Regions from separate parts of the Pantoea sp. SGAir0175 genome, predicted to be linked through region 3. Evidence: riboswitches for the same ligand, from Rfam matches in the RefSeq annotation. Region 3 holds a riboswitch; each other region holds the start of a gene.
The links. A riboswitch is a leader RNA that binds a small molecule or an ion and turns the genes downstream of it on or off. The one in region 3 is predicted to bind thiamine pyrophosphate.
Positions count from the first base shown of each region.

Region 1: another riboswitch for thiamine pyrophosphate. It lies ahead of thiM (hydroxyethylthiazole kinase); the one in region 3 lies ahead of C1N56_RS21555 (LuxE/PaaK family acyltransferase).
Region 2: another riboswitch for thiamine pyrophosphate. It lies ahead of thiC (phosphomethylpyrimidine synthase ThiC); the one in region 3 lies ahead of C1N56_RS21555 (LuxE/PaaK family acyltransferase).
Region 4: another riboswitch for thiamine pyrophosphate. It lies ahead of C1N56_RS22585 (FAD-dependent oxidoreductase); the one in region 3 lies ahead of C1N56_RS21555 (LuxE/PaaK family acyltransferase).

Region 1 covers NZ_CP028081.1:1,559,099-1,563,882, forward strand. Annotated here, with positions in the region: gene ahpC (alkyl hydroperoxide reductase subunit C) at 1-476, shown strand, start outside; gene ahpF (alkyl hydroperoxide reductase subunit F) at 547-2,115, shown strand; gene C1N56_RS07120 (hypothetical protein) at 2,168-2,365, opposite strand; TPP riboswitch at 2,711-2,807, shown strand; gene thiM (hydroxyethylthiazole kinase) at 2,841-3,626, shown strand; gene thiD (bifunctional hydroxymethylpyrimidine kinase/phosphomethylpyrimidine kinase) at 3,623-4,423, shown strand; gene fbaB (class I fructose-bisphosphate aldolase) at 4,570-4,784, shown strand, end outside.
Region 2 covers NZ_CP028081.1:3,822,545-3,827,328, reverse strand. Annotated here, with positions in the region: gene thiC (phosphomethylpyrimidine synthase ThiC) at 1-1,885, opposite strand, end outside; TPP riboswitch at 1,976-2,076, opposite strand; gene C1N56_RS17885 (Rsd/AlgQ family anti-sigma factor) at 2,229-2,735, opposite strand; gene nudC (NAD(+) diphosphatase) at 2,824-3,597, shown strand; gene hemE (uroporphyrinogen decarboxylase) at 3,637-4,704, shown strand; gene nfi (deoxyribonuclease V) at 4,707-4,784, shown strand, end outside.
Region 3 covers NZ_CP028082.1:493,403-498,186, reverse strand. Annotated here, with positions in the region: gene C1N56_RS21565 (M24 family metallopeptidase) at 1-1,020, shown strand, start outside; gene ddpX (D-alanyl-D-alanine dipeptidase) at 1,035-1,625, shown strand; TPP riboswitch at 1,700-1,829, shown strand; gene C1N56_RS21555 (LuxE/PaaK family acyltransferase) at 1,925-3,007, shown strand; gene C1N56_RS21550 (acyl-CoA reductase) at 3,004-4,452, shown strand; gene C1N56_RS21545 (SDR family oxidoreductase) at 4,472-4,784, shown strand, end outside.
Region 4 covers NZ_CP028082.1:693,100-697,883, forward strand. Annotated here, with positions in the region: gene C1N56_RS22560 (anti-sigma factor family protein) at 1-131, shown strand, start outside; gene C1N56_RS22565 (LysR family transcriptional regulator) at 133-1,014, opposite strand; gene C1N56_RS22570 (pirin family protein) at 1,138-1,863, shown strand; gene C1N56_RS22575 (glycine zipper 2TM domain-containing protein) at 2,117-2,326, shown strand; gene C1N56_RS22580 (6,7-dimethyl-8-ribityllumazine synthase) at 2,482-2,919, opposite strand; TPP riboswitch at 3,085-3,204, shown strand; gene C1N56_RS22585 (FAD-dependent oxidoreductase) at 3,332-4,276, shown strand; gene thiS (sulfur carrier protein ThiS) at 4,260-4,457, shown strand; gene C1N56_RS22595 (thiazole synthase) at 4,461-4,784, shown strand, end outside.

The sequences.
Region 1 (4,784 bases), on a different contig from region 3:
AAGGTAAATGGAGTGTTTTCTTCTTCTACCCGGCTGACTTCACCTTTGTATGCCCGACTGAACTGGGTGACGTGGCAGACCACTACGAAGAGTTCCAGAAACTGGGCGTAGACATCTACTCCGTTTCAACTGACACGCACTTTACCCACAAAGCCTGGCACGGTTCTTCAGACACCATCGCGAAAATCCAGTACGCGATGATCGGCGACCCGACCGGTGCTCTGACCCGTAACTTCGAAATCATGCGTGAAGCAGAAGGTCTGGCTGACCGCGGTACCTTCATCGTTGACCCGGAAGGCATCATCCAGGCCATCGAAATCACTGCAGAAGGCATCGGCCGTGACGCATCTGACCTGCTGCGTAAAGTGAAAGCGGCTCAGTACGTGGCTTCTCACCCAGGTGAAGTTTGCCCGGCTAAATGGAAAGAAGGCGACGCAACGCTGGCTCCATCACTGGACCTGGTTGGCAAAATCTAAGTCACCTCCGCCCTTTGATCTTTCTTCCATCGGGTGCTGCGGCACCCGATTTTCTTCACAGGAACTCACTATGCTCGACACCAATTTAAAAACCCAGCTCAAGGCCTACCTTGAGAAACTAACGAAACCGGTTGAGTTGATTGCCACACTGGACGATGGCGCAAAATCCGCAGAGATCCGTACTCTGCTGACCGATATCGCGAGTCTGTCTGATAAAGTCAGCTTCCGTGAAGAGAACGATCAACCGGTACGTAAGCCATCATTCCTGATTACTAACCCAGGCAGCCACAGCGGTCCGCGCTTTGCCGGTTCGCCAATGGGCCACGAATTTACCTCACTGGTGCTGGCACTGCTGCAGACCGGTGGACATCCGTCGAAAGAGGCGCAGAGCCTGCTGGATCAGGTTGTTGCGCTGGACAGCGACCTGCATTTCGAAACCTATTACTCTCTGTCGTGCCACAACTGTCCGGACGTGGTACAGGCGCTGAACCTGATGGCGGTGCTCAACCCGCGCATCCGTCATACCGCCATCGACGGTGGCATGTTCCAGAACGAGATCACCGAACGCAACGTCATGGGCGTGCCGGCGGTTTACCTCAACGGTAAAGAGTTCGGTCAGGGTCGCATGAGCCTGGCAGAAATCGTCGGTAAGGTAGACACCAACGCGGATAAGCGTGCGGCTGAAGAGCTGAACAAGCGTGACGCCTATGAAGTGCTGATCGTCGGCAGCGGCCCGGCGGGCGCTGCGGCGGCCATCTACTCGGCGCGTAAAGGTATTCGTACCGGCCTGATGGGCGAGCGCTTTGGCGGCCAGGTGCTGGACACCGTTGACATTGAAAACTACATCTCCGTGCCGAAAACCGAAGGGGCGAAGCTCGCCGGTTCCCTGCGTGCGCACGTTGATGACTATGACGTTGACGTGATCGACACCCAGAGCGCCATCAAGCTGATTCCGGCAGCGAAAGAGGGCGGTCTGCACGCCATCGAAACCGCTTCCGGCGCAGTGCTGAAATCACGCAGCATCATCATTGCTACCGGCGCACGCTGGCGCAACATGGACGTTCCGGGCGAAGAGCAGTATCGCACCAAAGGTGTAACCTACTGCCCGCACTGTGACGGCCCGCTGTTTAAAGGCAAACGCACGGCGGTGATCGGCGGCGGTAACTCCGGCGTTGAAGCGGCCATCGACCTGGCCGGTATTGTCGAGCACGTTACGCTGCTGGAGTTCGCCAGCGAAATGCGCGCCGATAAAGTGCTGCAGGATAAACTGCGCAGCCTGAAAAACGTCGATGTGATCCTCAACGCGCAGACTACCGAAGTGAAAGGCGACGGCAGTAAAGTTACCGGTCTGACCTACATTGACCGCAATAACCAGACCAGCCACGAACTGGCGCTGAGCGGTATTTTCGTACAGATCGGTCTGCTGCCCAACACCAACTGGCTGGAAGGCGCGGTAGAGCGCAACCGCATGGGCGAGATCCTGATCGACGCCAAAGGCGAAACCAGCCTGAAAGGCGTATTTGCCGCCGGCGACTGCACCACGGTGCCGTACAAGCAGATCATCATTGCCAGCGGGGAAGGGGCCAAAGCGTCACTGAGCGCGTTTGATTACCTGATCCGCACCAAACCGGCTGAATAAGTTTTGCGATAGCCACGCAAGCGCCCTGCAACCTGTGTTGCGGGGCTTTTTTTTATCCCAGCCAGCGACGCGCCTGTTCATCGCTGATATCGCGATAATAAATTTTATGGATGCGCTCGCCGCAGCGTTTGCATTCGGCTTCGAGGTACGTGGAGTACCGGTAACGGCCGCCGGGTGCAACGGCGCCTTGACGGGAAATGGTGATATTGTGCCAGTGATGCGCGTGCGGAAGAAAACTGAATAAAGTCATTAGCGATTCCGGGTGAAGGTGAAACAGCGGTCTTCAAATCCGGAAGGGAATTAGGCCGTGTTACGCCGCCGGCCGGTTTGATATTAATCAAGTTGCGCGCTTTCTTCTGTTTATTTCCCGCATACTGCCCCGGCAGATTAAATTAACTATCCTGATGAATTTTAGGGCTTTTGGGAAAATTGATCTCCGTCGAATTGTTTATATTTTCCTGATGATCAAAAAATTATGAAAATTGATGGCGCACGTATTTTTGCTTATCGTTGTCCGGCAAAAAAAGTGCCCCTGCCGCAGGATTTACAACTTTAAGCTGACCCTTTATGCTGTGAAGGCACGTCTGACACGGACGTGCATGACTCGGGGTGCCCTTCTTTGTGAAGGCTGAGAAATACCCGTAATACCTGATCTGGATAATGCCAGCGTAGGGAAGTCAGATGCCTGACCGCATTCGCCTTCCTGATTGCCGGTTGGGAGCCTTATGACACAGCCTGACCCTCTTTCCCCGGCGCAACTCGCGCACTCTCTGCAACTGCTGCGGCAGCAGGCACCGCTGGTGCACTGTATGACTAACGACGTGGTGCAAACTTTTACTGCCAACGTGCTGCTGGCACTGCAGGCTTCGCCCGCGATGGTGATTGATGGCGATGAAGCGGCGCAGTTTGCCGGTTTTGCCGATGCACTGCTGATTAACGTTGGCACCTTAACCCGCGAGCGTCGTGATGCGATGCTGGCGGCGGTACAGGCCGCTAACCAGGCCGGCACACCGTGGACGCTCGATCCGGTGGCGGTAGGCGCGCTAACCCTGCGTACGGAATTCTGTCAGCAGCTGCTGAGCCTGCGACCGGCGGCCATTCGCGGCAACGCTTCAGAGATTCTCGCCTTAGCCCACCAGGCCACGGGCGGACGCGGCGTGGATAGCGTGCATCAGGCCGATGCCGCACTGAACGCCGCGCAGCAGCTGGCGCAACGCTGCAAGACTATCGTCGCGGTAACCGGCGAAGTCGATTACGTCACCGATGGCCGCCAGACGCTGGCAATTCCCGGCGGCAGCCCGCTGATGACGCGCGTGGTCGGCACCGGTTGTGCGCTATCCGCCGTCGTCGCGGCGTGCAGCAGCCTGCCGGGCGAGCGCATCCAGCACGTGGCAGCGGCCTGCCGCGTAATGTCACTGGCGGGAGACCAGGCCGCGCGCAGCGTGGCAGGGCCGGGCAGCTTCGTCGCCGCTTTTCTCGATGCGCTGTGGACGCTGGAGGTGGCGGCATGAAACGCATTAATGCCCTGACTATTGCCGGCACCGATCCCAGCGGCGGCGCAGGTATCCAGGCCGATCTGAAAGCGTTTTCCGCGCTCGGCGCGTACGGCACCAGCGTGATTACCGCGCTGGTGGCACAGAACACCCGCGGCGTGCAGTCGGTGTATCGCATCGAACCGGCATTTGTTGCGGCGCAGCTCGACTCGGTGCTGAACGACGTGCGCATTGACGCCGCGAAAATCGGTATGCTGGCGGAGACGGCGATCGTCGAGGTGGTGGCAGAGAAGCTGAAACGCGCCAGCCTGCCGTTTGTGGTGCTGGATACGGTGATGATTGCCAAAAGCGGCGATGCGCTGCTGTCGCCCGATGCGGTAGCCAGCATTCGTGAACGGCTGCTGCCGCAGGTATCGCTGATCACACCCAATCTGCCGGAAGCCGCGGCGCTGCTGGGTTGCCGCATGGCGCAGGACGAGGCGACTATGCTGCAGCAGGGCGATGCGCTGCTGGAGCTGGGCTGTGAAGCGGTGCTGATGAAGGGCGGTCATCTCAGCGATGCGGAAAGCCCGGACTGGCTGATCACCCGCGCCGGCCGCCAGCGCTTTACCGCGCCGCGCGTTAACACCCGTCATACGCACGGCACCGGCTGCACGTTGTCGGCGGCGCTGGCGGCATTGCGACCGCGCCATGCGGACTGGGCGGGCACCGTAGCGGAGGCCAAGGCCTGGCTGCAGCAGGCGCTGCTGCACGCCGATTCGCTGGAGGTCGGCCACGGCATTGGGCCGGTGCATCATTTCCATCAGTGGTGGTAGGGCGTAACGCCAGATTGCCGTTTTTTCACTGCGTATCCGTCTGAAAAATGGAGTCAGCAATTTGCCAGCCTGGCGCGTTTCGGTCCAGGCTGTGGGGGCGAATCGGCAGGTGCCGGTTCTTTTCCAGCCATTTATCAGGAGCGAACATGACGGACATCGTACAGTTATTGGGTAAAGAGGCGGATACGCTTCTTCAACATCGCTGCATGACCATTCCAGCGGACAGCCTTTATTTGCCGGGCGCGGATTATGTCGATCGCGTGATGATTGATAACAATCGTTCTCCTGCGGTACTGCGCAATATGCAGACGCTCTACAACACCGGCCGTCTGGCGGGTACCGGCTATCTGTCGATTCTGCC
Region 2 (4,784 bases), on a different contig from region 3:
GCTCGCCGCCACGGCTACGGAAGGCATCGGACATTTGCGCCATCCCCAGCGCTATCGGCTGGGCTTCAGTCTGCTGACGGGCGGCAAATTCGCGCACTTCCTGGGTGATTTTCATTGAACAGAATTTGGGGCCGCACATGGAACAGAAGTGGGCCACTTTGCCGGATTCCTGCGGCAGAGTTTCGTCGTGATAGGCCCGCGCGGTATGCGGGTCGAGCGCCAGATTAAACTGATCTTCCCAGCGGAACTCAAAGCGAGCTTTCGACATGGCGTTGTCGCGGATCTGCGCGCCGGGATGGCCTTTAGCCAGATCGGCAGCGTGCGCCGCGATCTTGTAGGTAATCAGCCCCTGCTTAACATCCTCTTTATTCGGCAGGCCAAGGTGCTCTTTCGGCGTGACGTAGCACAGCATCGCGCAGCCAAACCAGCCGATCATGGCGGCGCCAATCCCGGAGGTGAAATGATCGTAGCCCGGCGCGATATCGGTCGTCAGCGGGCCCAGCGTATAAAACGGCGCTTCATGGCAATGTTCCAGCTGCTCGGTCATATTGCGGCGGATCATCTGCATCGGCACGTGACCGGGGCCTTCAATCATGACCTGCACATCATATTGCCAGGCGATTTGCGTCAGCTCGCCTAAGGTACGCAGTTCGGCAAACTGGGCTTCGTCGTTGGCGTCCTGAATCGAGCCGGGACGTAAACCATCACCGAGCGACAGCGCGACATCATAGGCGGCGCAGATTTCACAGATTTCGCGGAAATGCTGGTAGAGGAAGTTTTCCTGATGATGTGACAGGCACCACTTCGCCATGATGGAGCCGCCGCGCGACACGATGCCGGTCAGTCGTTGTGCGGTCATCGGCACATAGCGCAGCAGCACGCCCGCGTGAATGGTGAAGTAATCAACGCCCTGCTCAGCCTGTTCCAGCAGGGTATCGCGGAAAATGTCCCAGTTAAGATCTTCTGCGATGCCGTTGACCTTTTCCAGCGCCTGATAGATTGGCACCGTGCCGATCGGCACCGGACTGTTGCGCAAAATCCACTCGCGCGTTTCATGGATATAGCGGCCGGTCGACAGATCCATCACGGTATCTGCCCCCCAGCGCGTGGCCCATACCAGTTTTTCCACTTCCTCTTCAATCGACGAACTTACCGCCGAGTTGCCGATGTTGGCGTTAACCTTTACCAGAAAATTGCGGCCGATAATCATCGGCTCTGATTCGGGGTGATTGATGTTGGCAGGAATGATGGCGCGGCCGCTGGCCACTTCGGCGCGTACGAATTCGGCGCTGATATTCTCCGGCAGCTGCGCGCCGAAGCCGTGGCCGGCGTGCTGCTGCAACAGCGTTGCACTGCGGATACGCTCACGTCCCATGTTTTCGCGCAGCGCGATAAACTCCATCTCCGGCGTGATGATGCCCTGACGTGCATAATGCAGCTGCGTGACGCGGCGACCCGCTTTGGCACGGCGCGGCAGCGGCAGGTGTTCAAAACGCAGATGATCCAGCCCGTCATCTGCCAGCCGCTGCTGACTGTAGCTTGAGCTGAGTGCGCTGATGGTTTCGCTGTCGTTGCGTTCGGCAATCCAGCCGGCGCGTAATTTTGCCAGACCCTGATGCACATTGATGGTCGCGTGGGGATCGCCATAGGCACCGGCAGTGTCATACACCGGCACCGGTTCATTTTCTGCGTATTGCGGATGATCTTTGCTGCCGCCGGTGTGCGTCGGGCTGAGCTGAATTTCGCGCATCGGGACGCGGATATCCGCGCGGCTGCCGCTGATCCAGATACGTTTGGAGTTAGGGAAGGCGGTTCCCTGGAGCGAATCGATAAATTTTTGCGCCTGCGCGCGTTGTTCACGACGTGAGGTTTTAGCATCAGACATAGCAAGTTTCCTGAAAACAAGGGGAAGCTGCTTGTCCGGAGTCCGGAAGGAGTAACAGAAACGGTGCGGGCGCCTGACTGCACCGTGCTGATCACATCTACTCTTGTTCCCTTCGCAGGTACTAACCTGATCAGGTTCCGCGGATCCCGAATTAACGGTCTCAGCCCCTAAGGGCACTCCGACAAGTTTACGTTTTACGCGATAAGCGACTTTACTGACTGTTGCACGCTGCGCTTATATCGCAAAGTTTGATTGTGGATTGTCGTTTAAAAAGACAATAAAAAAGCCCATTCAGCATAAAAGGGCTTTTCCTGAATAACAAGTCTTTTACAACTGCAGCGGTTCAGGCCGGACGAGCAATGGTGCTGTCATTGGCCACCGGCGGGCGCGCCAGCTGGTTATCCCAGGCGAGCTGAATCAGTTTGTCTTCCAGCGTAAAGCGTGACTCCAGCGCTTCGCCCACTTCTGACAGCGCCTGCTGGAAATCCACGCAGTTGTCGTCATTAATGGCCTGCTGCAGATGGCTGTCATACAGTTGCATCAGACGTTCAGTATTGCCTTCCAGCGCCGGATAGATCTGCGCCGCCGCAATCATCGGGCTGTCGCCGGACATCTCGCTGATGATGCGCTCGTAAACGCTGAAGTGGCCGGTAGAGAGATAGTCCACCAGACGATGGCAAAACGCATCCAGCGCCTGTTCATCCAGCGCGGTCAGCGCTTCTTTGTTCGGCTTCATGCCAATTAACTCGTAATAGGTGACGAGCAGCTGTCGACGGGCGCGCAACCATGAGTCGACTAATTCATTACCGCCACCTACACGCTCGGTCAGGTTATCTAACTGGGTAAGCATACGGGGCTCCAGGTGAGTTATAGTTGTTTATTACACACTTAACATCAGGATTTCAGCGTGCCATTTGACGCTAAGGACAACGATTAAGATGCAACGTGAGATCTCAAGCGTAGACGCTGGCTGGTGGATTGTCAGCTCCGCGCAGAAACTTTGGTTGCCGCAAGGCGAGTTGCCGCATGGCTTATCCGGCGAGTTTGGCCTGACCGGCAGCAGCGGCAGAGTGATTGGCGAGTGGCAGGGCGAAAACGTCTGGCTGGTATGCGAAGCGCGTCCGGACAATATGGCCTCGGTGCGCCAGCTAATTGACGAAGATGTCGGTCTGTTTCAGCTCGCCGGGCGCGGCGTGCAGCTGGCAGAGTTCTACCGTTCGCATCGCTGGTGCGGCTATTGCGGCCATGAAATGCAGCACAGCAAGCGCGAATTTGCCTGCCTGTGCAGCCACTGCCGCGAGCGCTACTATCCGCAAATCGCCCCCTGCATCATTGTGGCGATTCGTCGCGGTGAGGAGATCCTGCTGGCAAACCATGCGCGCCATCGCAACAGCATCTACACCGTGCTGGCCGGTTTTGTCGAAGTCGGCGAAACGCTGGAGCAGGCGGTGGCCCGCGAGGTGATGGAAGAGAGCAACGTGCGGGTAAAAAATGTGCGTTACGTGACCTCGCAGCCGTGGCCGTTCCCGCACTCGCTGATGATGGCGTTCATGGCGGAGTACGATGGCGGCGAGCTGCAGCACGATGGTAAAGAGCTGCTGGATGCTGGCTGGTATCGCTACGATGATCTGCCCCTGTTGCCGCCGCCGGGCACCGTGGCGCGCCGGCTGATTGAAGATACGGTTGCGCTGTGTCGCGCCAGCGCGGCGTGAAAATGCTACACTGCCGGCCTTAGCATGAGAGAGCCCATTATGAGTGAACTGAAGAACGATCGTTATCTGCGCGCCCTGTTACGCCAGCCGGTGGATATCACCCCGGTATGGATGATGCGACAAGCCGGGCGTTACCTGCCGGAATACAAAGCCACGCGCGCTGAAGCCGGTGATTTTATGTCGCTGTGTAAGAACGCGGAGCTGGCGTGCGAAGTCACCCTGCAGCCGTTGCGCCGCTATGCGCTGGATGCCGCGATCCTCTTCAGCGATATCCTGACCATTCCGGATGCGATGGGCCTGGGGCTCTACTTTGAGACCGGCGAAGGCCCGCGTTTCTCCCATCCAATCACCTGTCGTGCCGATGTGGATAAACTGCCGGTGCCGGATCCAGAGCAGGAGCTGGGTTACGTGATGAATGCGGTGCGCACCATCCGTCACAACCTCAAAGGCGAAGTGCCGCTGATCGGTTTCTCCGGCAGCCCGTGGACGCTGGCAACCTACATGGTAGAAGGCGGCAGCAGCAAGGCTTTCACCAAAATCAAGAAGATGATGTACGCCGAGCCGCAGACGCTGCACGCGCTGCTGGATAAGCTGGCAGAGAGCGTGATCCTTTACCTCAACGCGCAGATTAAAGCGGGTGCGCAGTCGGTGATGGTGTTTGATACCTGGGGCGGCGTGCTGACCGGGCGCGACTATCGCGAGTTCTCGCTCTATTACATGCACAAAATCGTCGACAGCGTACTGCATGAGAACGAAGGAAGACGCGTGCCCATCACCCTGTTTACCAAGGGCGGCGGCCAGTGGCTGGAAGAGATGGCCGCCACCGGCTGTGATGCGCTGGGCCTTGACTGGACCACCGATATTGGCGAAGCGCGGCGCCGCGTGGGCGATAAAGTCGCGCTGCAGGGCAACATGGATCCGTCTATGCTGTATGCACCCCCTGCACGAATTGAGCAGGAAGTGGCGGGGATTCTGGAAGCCTTTGGCGCAGGCGAAGGCCACGTCTTCAACCTCGGTCACGGGATTCATCAGGATGTTCCGCCAGAGCACGCTGGCGCGTTTGTGGAGGCGGTGCATCGGCTATCACGACCATATCACCAGGGATAAGCATGGATTTAGCCGCACTACGACAGCAACAGGTACAGCTCGCCGCCAGCGTGGTGCGGCAGGATGATTTTGACGTACTG
Region 3 (4,784 bases):
ACCGGTTATACCGTGTCGGAAACGCGTTATCGTGCCTGTCTGGTGCCGTTGCAGGACGAACCGTGGATGGTGCTGCGCCAGCTGGATGCCGCGCCGTGCCGCGCGCAGTCACCGCAGCTGGCGATTGACGCGTACCGTGATGAAGACGATCCGTGGCTGGCAGTGGCGCAAAGCCTGACGCGGCGCGGCTATCAGCGGGCGCGGCTGGGCGCGGATTATGCATCCTACGGCATGACGGTGCATAGCTGGCAGCAGCTGGCGCGCCATCTGCCCGGGGTGCGCTGGTGTGATGTCAGCGGCATCAGCGACCGGTTGCGCAGCGTTAAATTTCAGGCTGAAATCGCCAGCTTACACCAGGCCGCCAGCATTGCCGATGCCACGCTGGCCCAGCTGAGTGCGCAGGTGCAGGGCGGCTGGCGTGTGCGTGATGTCGCCGCGCTGGCGGCGGCACAATTTCTGCGGCTCGGTGCTGACAGCGGTGAAACCGGACCGATTGTCATCGCCAGCGGCGATAGCGGCTTTTTGCATGCCAGCGGCCATGAGCAGCGTCTGCAAGCGGGCGATGTGCTGCACGTTGAGCTGATCCCAAAAGTGCGGCACTACAGCGCGCGCCTGATGCGTCCACTGATTGTCGGTGGAATCTCTGCGGCGCGCGCGGCGCTGGCACAACAGCTGATCGCCATTCAGGATCGCCAGCTACGGGCGATGAAGCCGGGCGTTGCGGCCTGTACGGTGGATGCCGTCGCGCGTGAGGCGGTGCTCAGCGCCGGGCTGCGTGAGGATTACAGCAACATCACCGGTTATGCGCTGGGTCTGTATACGCGCACTCCGCGTCCGAGCGATTTCAGCTGCTGTTTTCATCCTCAGGCGCCGTGGTTACTGGAGGAAAACATGGTGTTTCACATGTATATTTCAGCGCAGGGCCTCGCCTTCAGTGAAACCGTGCGCGTCACGGCACAGGGCGCAGAGCGACTCACCACGCTGCCGCGCCAGCCCTTTACGCTGCCGGCTAACAATTAACAGGATGATGTACAGTGCAGGACGTTGAATTAATCGATTTGGCTGCCACCTTGCCGGGCCTGATGTTTGATCTGAAGTACGCCACCGCCGATAACATCGCCGGGTATGCTATTTATCGCGACGCGCAGGCGTTGCTGCATCCGGATGCCGCCGCCGCGCTGCGCCGCAGCAGCGACATCGCCCTGCTGGCGGGATTTCGCCTGCTGGTGCTGGACGCGTATCGTCCGCAGCAGGCGCAGTGGCACTTGTGGGATGCCTGTCCGGACGCGGATTATGTGGTGCCACCGGCGCGGGGCTCGAATCACAGCCGTGGCGTGGCGATCGATGTGACGCTGGTGGATGAGGCGGGCAATATTCTGGAGATGGGGACCGGGTTTGACGACATGTCTGCTGAGTCGCACCCGTTCCATCCCAACGTGCCGCAGCAGGCGCAGCGCCATCGCCTGTTGCTGAACGCCATCATGCTCGGCGGCGGTTTTGTCGGGATGCCCACCGAATGGTGGCACTTTGAACTGCCGGATGCGCAAAACTATCCGCTGCTCAGCGATCGCTTTGCCTGCGTCAGCCGGGCTGATCGCGCTCCTGTGAGTGATATTGCGCGTTAATAATCGCGTTGCTGAAGCGGGGGGTTCTGCGCCTTCCCGCCTTGACACGCCCTCCGTTCCGACCCCAGAATGCAGCTTGTTCCAAGGGGTGCCCTGTTAGAGGGCTGAGATTCTACCCGCGCGGCTGTCACGGCCGGCAACGTAGTGACCCTCTGAACCTGATCCGGCTAATACCGGCGTAGGGATGTGGAACCGGGGTCACTGCACGCCCTCATTCCCTCTTTGCGCCTTTCTGCGAATCCTGCGCATTTCTCAGGCCCTGGCTGGCCGTTATGCCGCAGTCCAAAGAGGGCACCTTCATGACCGAAACGTCAATCATTGCCGCGCTGCTGGCGTTTATGCAGCGCGAAGAAACCACGGAAGCGGATTTCAACCAGCTGGCGCTGCAGCTGTTCGCGTGGCAATTCGAACACAATCTCCCTTACGCCCGTTTCGCCCGCCAGCGCGGCCGCACGCCGCTGACGGTCAAACAGTGGCGGCAGATTCCGGCGGTGCCGATCACCGCGTTTAAAGATCTGACGCTGAGCTGCCGTCCGGTGGCGGAGATTCCCCACATCTTTATGACCAGCGGCACCACGGGTACCGGCCGGGGGCGCAGCTATCACCCGACGCTGGCGGTTTATGATCGCTCGATGCTGATCAACTTCCGCCAGCGTTTTATGGCCGGACATTCGCGCCTGCCGATGGCAATTCTGTTTCCGCCCAGCAGCGCGCTGCCCAACTCTTCGCTGGCCCACTATCTGACGCTGGCGATGCACGAATGCGGCACGCCAGACAGCGAAGTGATGGTCGATGCGCAGGGCCTGAAAATCGCGCGTCTGATCGCCGCGCTGGAGCAGGCGCAGGCCAGCGGCCAGCCTTATGCCCTGCTGGGCGCCAGCTACAGTTTTGTCCATCTGCTGGACGAACTGGCACGTCAGCAGCGACGTTTCGTGCTGCCGCCGGGCAGCCGCATCCTCGACACCGGGGGTTTTAAGGGCCAGTCGCGTGAAGTGGCGGCGGAAGCGTTTTATAGCGCGCTGCAGCAGACGCTCGGCGTGCCGCGTTCACACTGCATCAATATGTACGGCATGACTGAACTCAGCACCCAGTTTTACGATGCCGGCAATGAAATCTGCCCGCCGGTGAAATCCGGACCGCACTGGATCCGCACGCGCGTGGTCAATCCGCTGACCGGTGCGGACGTGCCGGAAGGGGAGACAGGCGTACTGGTGCATCACGATCTCGCCCATTTCAATTCTGTTTCCGCCATTCTGACCGAAGATGCCGGCGTGATGGTGCCCGGCGGGTTTCAGCTGCTGGGCCGCGTCGCGGGCGCCGATGCCAAAGGCTGCTCGCTGGCGATGGAATCGTTTCTCGCTGCCGCGCAGGCGCGGGCATGAAAGTGTATGCCGGCCATCTGCCGGGCATCCGCCACAGCGAGGTGACGTGGCACAGCCTGCACTTTGGCCAGCAGGGCAGCGCGCTGGAAGTGTGCGTGCCGGTGCTGTCCGAGGCGCAGATTGCCACGCTGGCGGCCAGCGTTCGCGATAACGCGCGCCGCTACCTGCACACCCTGAGCGTAGTGCGCATCACCGCGTTGATTGATGAAGCCATCTCGCGCCTGCTTGACCGTTCGCACCCGTTGCGCCAGCAGGCGGAGCGGTTGCTGCCGCTGGTTACCGGCTATGACGCCGGGATGCTGCGGCTCGGTTTAACCGGCTATCTCAAAACCTTCCGTGAACCGCAGCTGCGGCGTTTTCTGGCGGAAGATTTCGGCAACGTGCAGATGCTGGACGATTTTCAGCCGCGGCCAAAAGGCGGCTTGGCCCGCGCGTTTGGTCCACAGCTGTTGCTGCAGGTCTGGGCCGGCAATGTGCCGGGTTTGCCGCTGTGGAGCCTGATTGCCGGCCTGCTGGTGAAGGCGGGAAGCGTGGGCAAAGTGGCGAGCGCAGAGCCGCTGATGGCGGGCTGGTTCGCCCAGCTGCTGGCGGAGATCGATCCGCAGCTGGGCGACTGTCTGGCCGTCTTATGGTGGCAGGGCGGTGATGAACGCACTGAGCAGCAGTGGTTCCGCGAGGCAGACGTGGTGATGGCTTATGGCGGAGAAGCCGCGCTGACGGCGATGCAGCGGCGTCTGCCGCCAGCCACGCGCTTTCTGCCGCACGGCCACAAAATCAGTTTTGGCATGGTGGCGCGGTCGGCGCTGGACGTGCGGCGCGGTCCGGCGCTGGCGCGTCAGGTGGCTTACGATGTGATGCGCTATGACCAGGCCGGCTGTTACTCGCCGCAGGCGCTGTTTATTGAGCGCGGCGGCCGGGTGTCGCCGCAGGAGTTTGCTGCTTACCTCGCCCATGAACTTGCCGCGCTGGCACAGCGCTATCCGCGCGCGACGCTGACGCTGGGTGAAAGTCAGGCTATGGCCGCGTGGCGTAACGCGGAGGAAATGCATGCGCTGAGCGGTGACCGCACGCTGTACGGCGATGAACACGATGCCTGGGCGGTGGTGTACGTCGACAAGCCGGAGCCGTTACAACCGGGCGCGCTCGGACGTACGCTGAAGGTGATTGCCGTGGATATGCTGGAGGAGACGGTAAGCTGGGTAGCCGCGCAGCGCGCGTATCTGCAAAGCGTTGGCCTCGCGGCCGCGCCCGAGACGCTGTTTCGGCTGGCGGCGCAACTCGGGGCGGCGGGCGTCACGCGCATCACGGCGCTGGGTAACATGACTTCACCGGAGGCGGGCTGGCATCACGATGGCCGCTTTAGCCTGCTGGATCTGGTCACCCTGTGCGAAATCGAACAGGCGGCGGAAACCGCCGCTGAACACTATGCGCCCTATCTTGACTGAGCGGGCGTGGAGAAACGCAATGAAATTCAGCAATCACACCGTGCTGGTGACCGGCGCCAGTCGCGGTATTGGCGCCGCCATTGCCCAGGGCTTTGCCGCCGAAGGCGCGTTTGTCGTGGTCAACTATTTACGTAATCACGACGCCGCTGCGCAGGTGGTGGCGGCCTGTGAAGCACAGGGCGGGGGTGCACTGGCGATTGCCGCCGATGTGACCTGTGCCGCACAGGTAGCTGATATGATGCAGCAGATCGAGGCCGCCACCGGCCGACTGGATGTGGTAGTGAACAATGCCTTCGCACCTTATCGCTTCGATCCGGACCAGCGCCAGCGCT
Region 4 (4,784 bases), 200 kb from region 3:
GGTCGCGCCAGGCGGACAACCTGGTGGCGCAATACTGGAGCGATCGCCACTATAACTATGCGCTGGTGAGCCCGATGAGCGGCGAAGCCGCACCGGAGCTGCGTGCTGCGATAGGCAGCGAAGTGGGCTGATTCATTTGCCTGCCAGCTTGGCCTGCAGGAACGTCATAAATACCCGATTGATCTCGCTGCGCTGGCGATGCTGCGGATAAAGCGCATTCAGGTGCAGCGAGGCCGGATGCCAGTCATCCAGCACCGTTACCAGCTCACCACGCGCCAGCGCCGGAGCCACGATAAACTCCGGCAGCAGGATCAGCCCCAACCCGGCGACGGCCGCATCACGCAGCATTTCTCCGTTATTGCTGACCATCGGTCCCTGGACCGCCAGCACTTTACGCGTGTCGCCCTGAAACAGCTCCCAGCCGGTCTGGCTTTCACGTCCATAGCGCAGACAGAGATGGTGCAGCAGATCCTCCGGCTCACGCGGTGCGCCGGCGCCCTGCAGGTAGGCCGGGCTGGCGCAGATCACGCGGCGGAATTCCCCCAGCCGTTTGGCGATCAGGCTGGAGTCCGGCAGCGTGCCGATGCGAATCGCCATATCAAAACCTTCACCCACCATATCCACATGCCGATCGGCCAGTTCCACCTGGAACTGGATACCGGGATGCTGGCTCAGGAATTCGGCGATATAAGGGGAAAGATGGCTGATGCCGAACGACATCGGCACGCTGAGACGAAAACTGCCGCGCAGCACCTGACGACGACCGGACACCGCCAGTTCGGCTTCCTGCACATCATCCAGAATGCGCTGCGCATGCTGGGCAAACAGCTGGCCGTTGTCGGTAACGGACAGTTTGCGCGTGTTGCGATTCAGCAAACGCGCCCCGAGCGACTCTTCCAGCGCGGCGATGCGTCGGCTGACGTATTGCTTCGAGAGCATCAGCTGTTCAGCCGCAGCGGTAAAGTTGCCCGCTTTGATTACGGCGACGTAAATCCGGAGATCTTCAATCTGCATATTGTCCACTTATCTGTGACAGTCATTGTCATACAGGCGCATTGTTGGGCAAATCAGTTTACGTATACTGGTCAGCAACGGGAAGGGCCTTCGCCCTCCAGCTAAAAATTTAAGGAGCAGACCATGATTGAACAACGACTGTCCGAACAACGTGGCTTAGGCGATCACGGCTGGCTGCATTCACGCCATACCTTTTCGTTTGCCAGCTACTGGGACCCACAACAGACCGGTTTCTCCGATCTGCTGGTGATTAACGATGATCAGGTAGCACCGGGTCGCGGTTTCGGTGCGCATCCGCACAACAACATGGAGATTATCTCTTACGTGCTGGAAGGCGCGCTGGAGCATAAAGATTCCATGGGTACCGGTTCGGTTATCGTGCCCGGTGACGTGCAGCTGATGAGCGCTGGCAGCGGCGTGACGCACAGCGAGTTTAACCACTCGAAACAGGATAATGTGCACTTCCTGCAGATCTGGATTGTGCCGGCAGAACGCGGTACCGAGCCAGGTTACCAGCAGGTGTCAGTGGCAGAGGCCGACAAACGCGGTCAGCTGCGCCTGATTGTTTCGCCACAAGGCGACAACGGCTCGCTGCGCGTACGTCAGGATATGCGTATTTACGCGGGACTGTTTGACGGTGCCGAGCAGCAGACGCTGGAACTGGCTAACGATCGCTATGCTTACATTCATGTGGCGCGCGGCAGCATTGAAGTGAATGGCGTGAGCTTTAAAGCCGGCGATGGCGCGCGCGTACGCAATGAGACGGCGCTGCAGTTCGCTAACGGTAACAACGCTGAAGTGCTGGTGTTTGATTTACGACCAGTAGAAGTTAATCATCCGCAGCGTTAATTCATTACGCGGTAAGTCAGCGAGGCATGGCGTGAACCTTCACGCCATGCCTTTTTATTTGGCTTAAGGTACGAATAATAACCAGCACCTGACAGGTCCGGCATAAAATAGGAATTTTTACCTTCCACAAAAATGCAAAGCCCCTTAAATTTGCCTCCAGGATAAGCACGCTACGCCAGGTATTTGGCGGCTAAACAACAAACAAAGTTAACACTATTACATTCCATTAGAATTAATGGTAATGAGGATTTTGATGGTTTTAAAACGCAGCTTTAATATCGCAGTGGTATTGGTTCTAGCCTTTTCTGTAACGGCTTGTGGCATGTCTCATCGTGGCCGCAACACCGCCATTGGCGCCGGTGTGGGTGCGGTGGGCGGCGCTGTTCTGACCGGTGGCAGCACCTTCGGTACCCTCGGCGGCGCGGCTATCGGCGGCCTGATTGGTCACGAAGTCAGCCGTTAATTTTACCGGTACTCAGGATTTCGCCAGCGGGAATGCTGGCGAAATCATTTCACTTCATCACCCGCCGTCAATAGCCCCGCGTTGAAATATTCATCGGCCAGAAATTTCTTTATTTAATCCGGCCATCAATTATTACCGCTACCGCTTAAAAAATATTAATCGATCTGTAGCTGATGAATCATCAGAGCGGCGCGTGCGGCTTCTTTGCCTTTTTTAATAAAATGTTCGGTATAAAACGCTTCAATCGCGTCGACCGGCTGAAAATTGTGCGGAGTGAGTGACACCGAAAACACCGGAACATTGGTGGCGAGCTGCACATTCATCAGGCCATCGACGACGGCCTGCGCGACAAAGTCATGACGATAGATGCCACCGTCGACCACCAGCGCGGCGCAGACAATCGCATCAAATTTGCCGGTTTCGGCCAGGCGTTTAGCCAGCAGCGGCATTTCAAACGCGCCGGGTACGTCATAGCTTGTTAATGTATTTTCGACGCCTTGTTCTGCCAGTTCCTGCTCAAAGCCCACCAGCGCGTTGTTCACGATCGCCTGATGCCATCCTGCTTTAATAAAAGCCACCCGAAACTTATTCATAATGCTTCCATGATTAGCTGAAAAATTTATAAGTGAATAATAAAAAAGTCTTTTTTATCATCTACCCGCTATCCGTCTGGTATACCATATGTTGCAATTTTGATCCACAACGCGGGCAGTTCGGTTAACATGCTGCTTGACGCCAGCCAGCGCCTGCAATACAAATAGACGCGTCGGGGGAGTCTCGCCTGAGAGACTGAGAGGCTAATAGCGCACTGCGCGGCTTAGCGACCCTTTGAACCTGACCCAGTTGATACTGGCGTAGGAAGACTGACGGCTTCATGTGCAAAGCCGTCTGGCGCAAAGGCGAGCCCGATCGCTGGCGTCGATTCCCTTCACCTGTATCTGCGGGTCTCAGTTATCACTGAGAGGCCGATGTGAATTTCCCAGATTATTTACCGGATCGTTGTTCATGAGCCGCTGGAGCGTGCTCGGTAGCGGTGTGTCCGGGCTTTGTGTTGCCACGCTGCTGGCTGAGCGCGGCGAAACCGTCGAGGTCATTGATGATGAAGCGCGTCAGCCTGCCTCGTGGTTTGCCGGTGGCATGCTGGCGCCGTGGTGTGAAGCAGAAAGCGCGCCAGCCGACGTAATTACCCTCGGCCAGCATGCTGCGGCATGGTGGCAAACGCGCGTCAGCAGCGTGGTGCATCAGGGTACGTTAGTGCTGGCACCGCCGCGTGATAACCCGGAGTTAAACCGCTTCGCGCGCATGACGACGGCGCATCAATGGGTTGATCCGGCGTCGCTTGAACCGGCGCTGGAAAACCGGTTTGCGCGCGGACTGTTTTTCCCGCGCGAAGCACATCTCGATCCGCGCCGTGCGCTGGCTGAACTGCGTGACAAACTGCTGCAGCGCGGCGTCCGCTTTGATGCGCGCCAGCCATCGGGCCGGATCATCGACTGTCGCGGTATCCATGCCAGAGCGCAGCTCTCCGGCCTGCGCGCGGTGCGTGGGGAAATGCTGATCCTGCAGAGTCATGAGGTGTCATTTTCCCGGCCGATTCGTCTGCTCCATCCGCGTTTTCCCTGTTATCTGGTGCCGCGTCGCGACGGCCACTTCATGCTCGGCGCCACCATGATCGAAAGCGACGATGCCAGCGCTATCAGCGCGCGCGCCATGATGGAACTGCTCAGCGCGGCCTACACCCTGCACCCGGCGCTGGCGGAAGCGCGCGTCATCGAAAGCGGCAGCGGTCTGCGTCCGGCATGGCCGGCTAATCTGCCGGAAATCCACTATCACAACGGTATTTTTTATCTTAACGGCATGTATCGTCACGGTTTTCTGCTGGCACCAATGATGGCAGAACAGCTGATGCAGCGCCTGTCCGGGGAGGTTAGCCATGAATATTCAGCTTAACGGCCGCACCATCAGCACTGAGGCCAGCAGCCTCAGCGAATTGCTGATCGAACAGCAAATCGATGCGGTCTGTGTTGCCACCGCCTGCAATGGCGATTTTGTGCCGAAAAGTCAGTATGCCAGCCTGCAGTTGCAGGAAGGCTGGCAGCTGGAAGTCCTGTCACCGATGCAGGGAGGCTGAGCGATGTTTTACGATTTTACACCGCAGTCACGCTTGCTGCTCGGCACCGCAGGCTACCCTTCACCGGCGATTTTGCAGCAGGCGATCGCCGCATCCGGCAGTGAAATTATCACTGTCAGCCTGCGCCGCGAAGGCACGGCGGGCGCGGCTTTTCGCGAGCTGCTGACGGGCCTGAATGTGCGCGTGCTGCCCAATACCGCTGGCTGCCACACGGTCAAAGAGGCCGTCACCACCGCGCACATGGCGCGCGAGTTGTTTAACACGCCGTGGATCAAGCTGGAAGTGATTGGTCATGCCGACACGCTGCAGCCCGATCCGTTCGCGCTG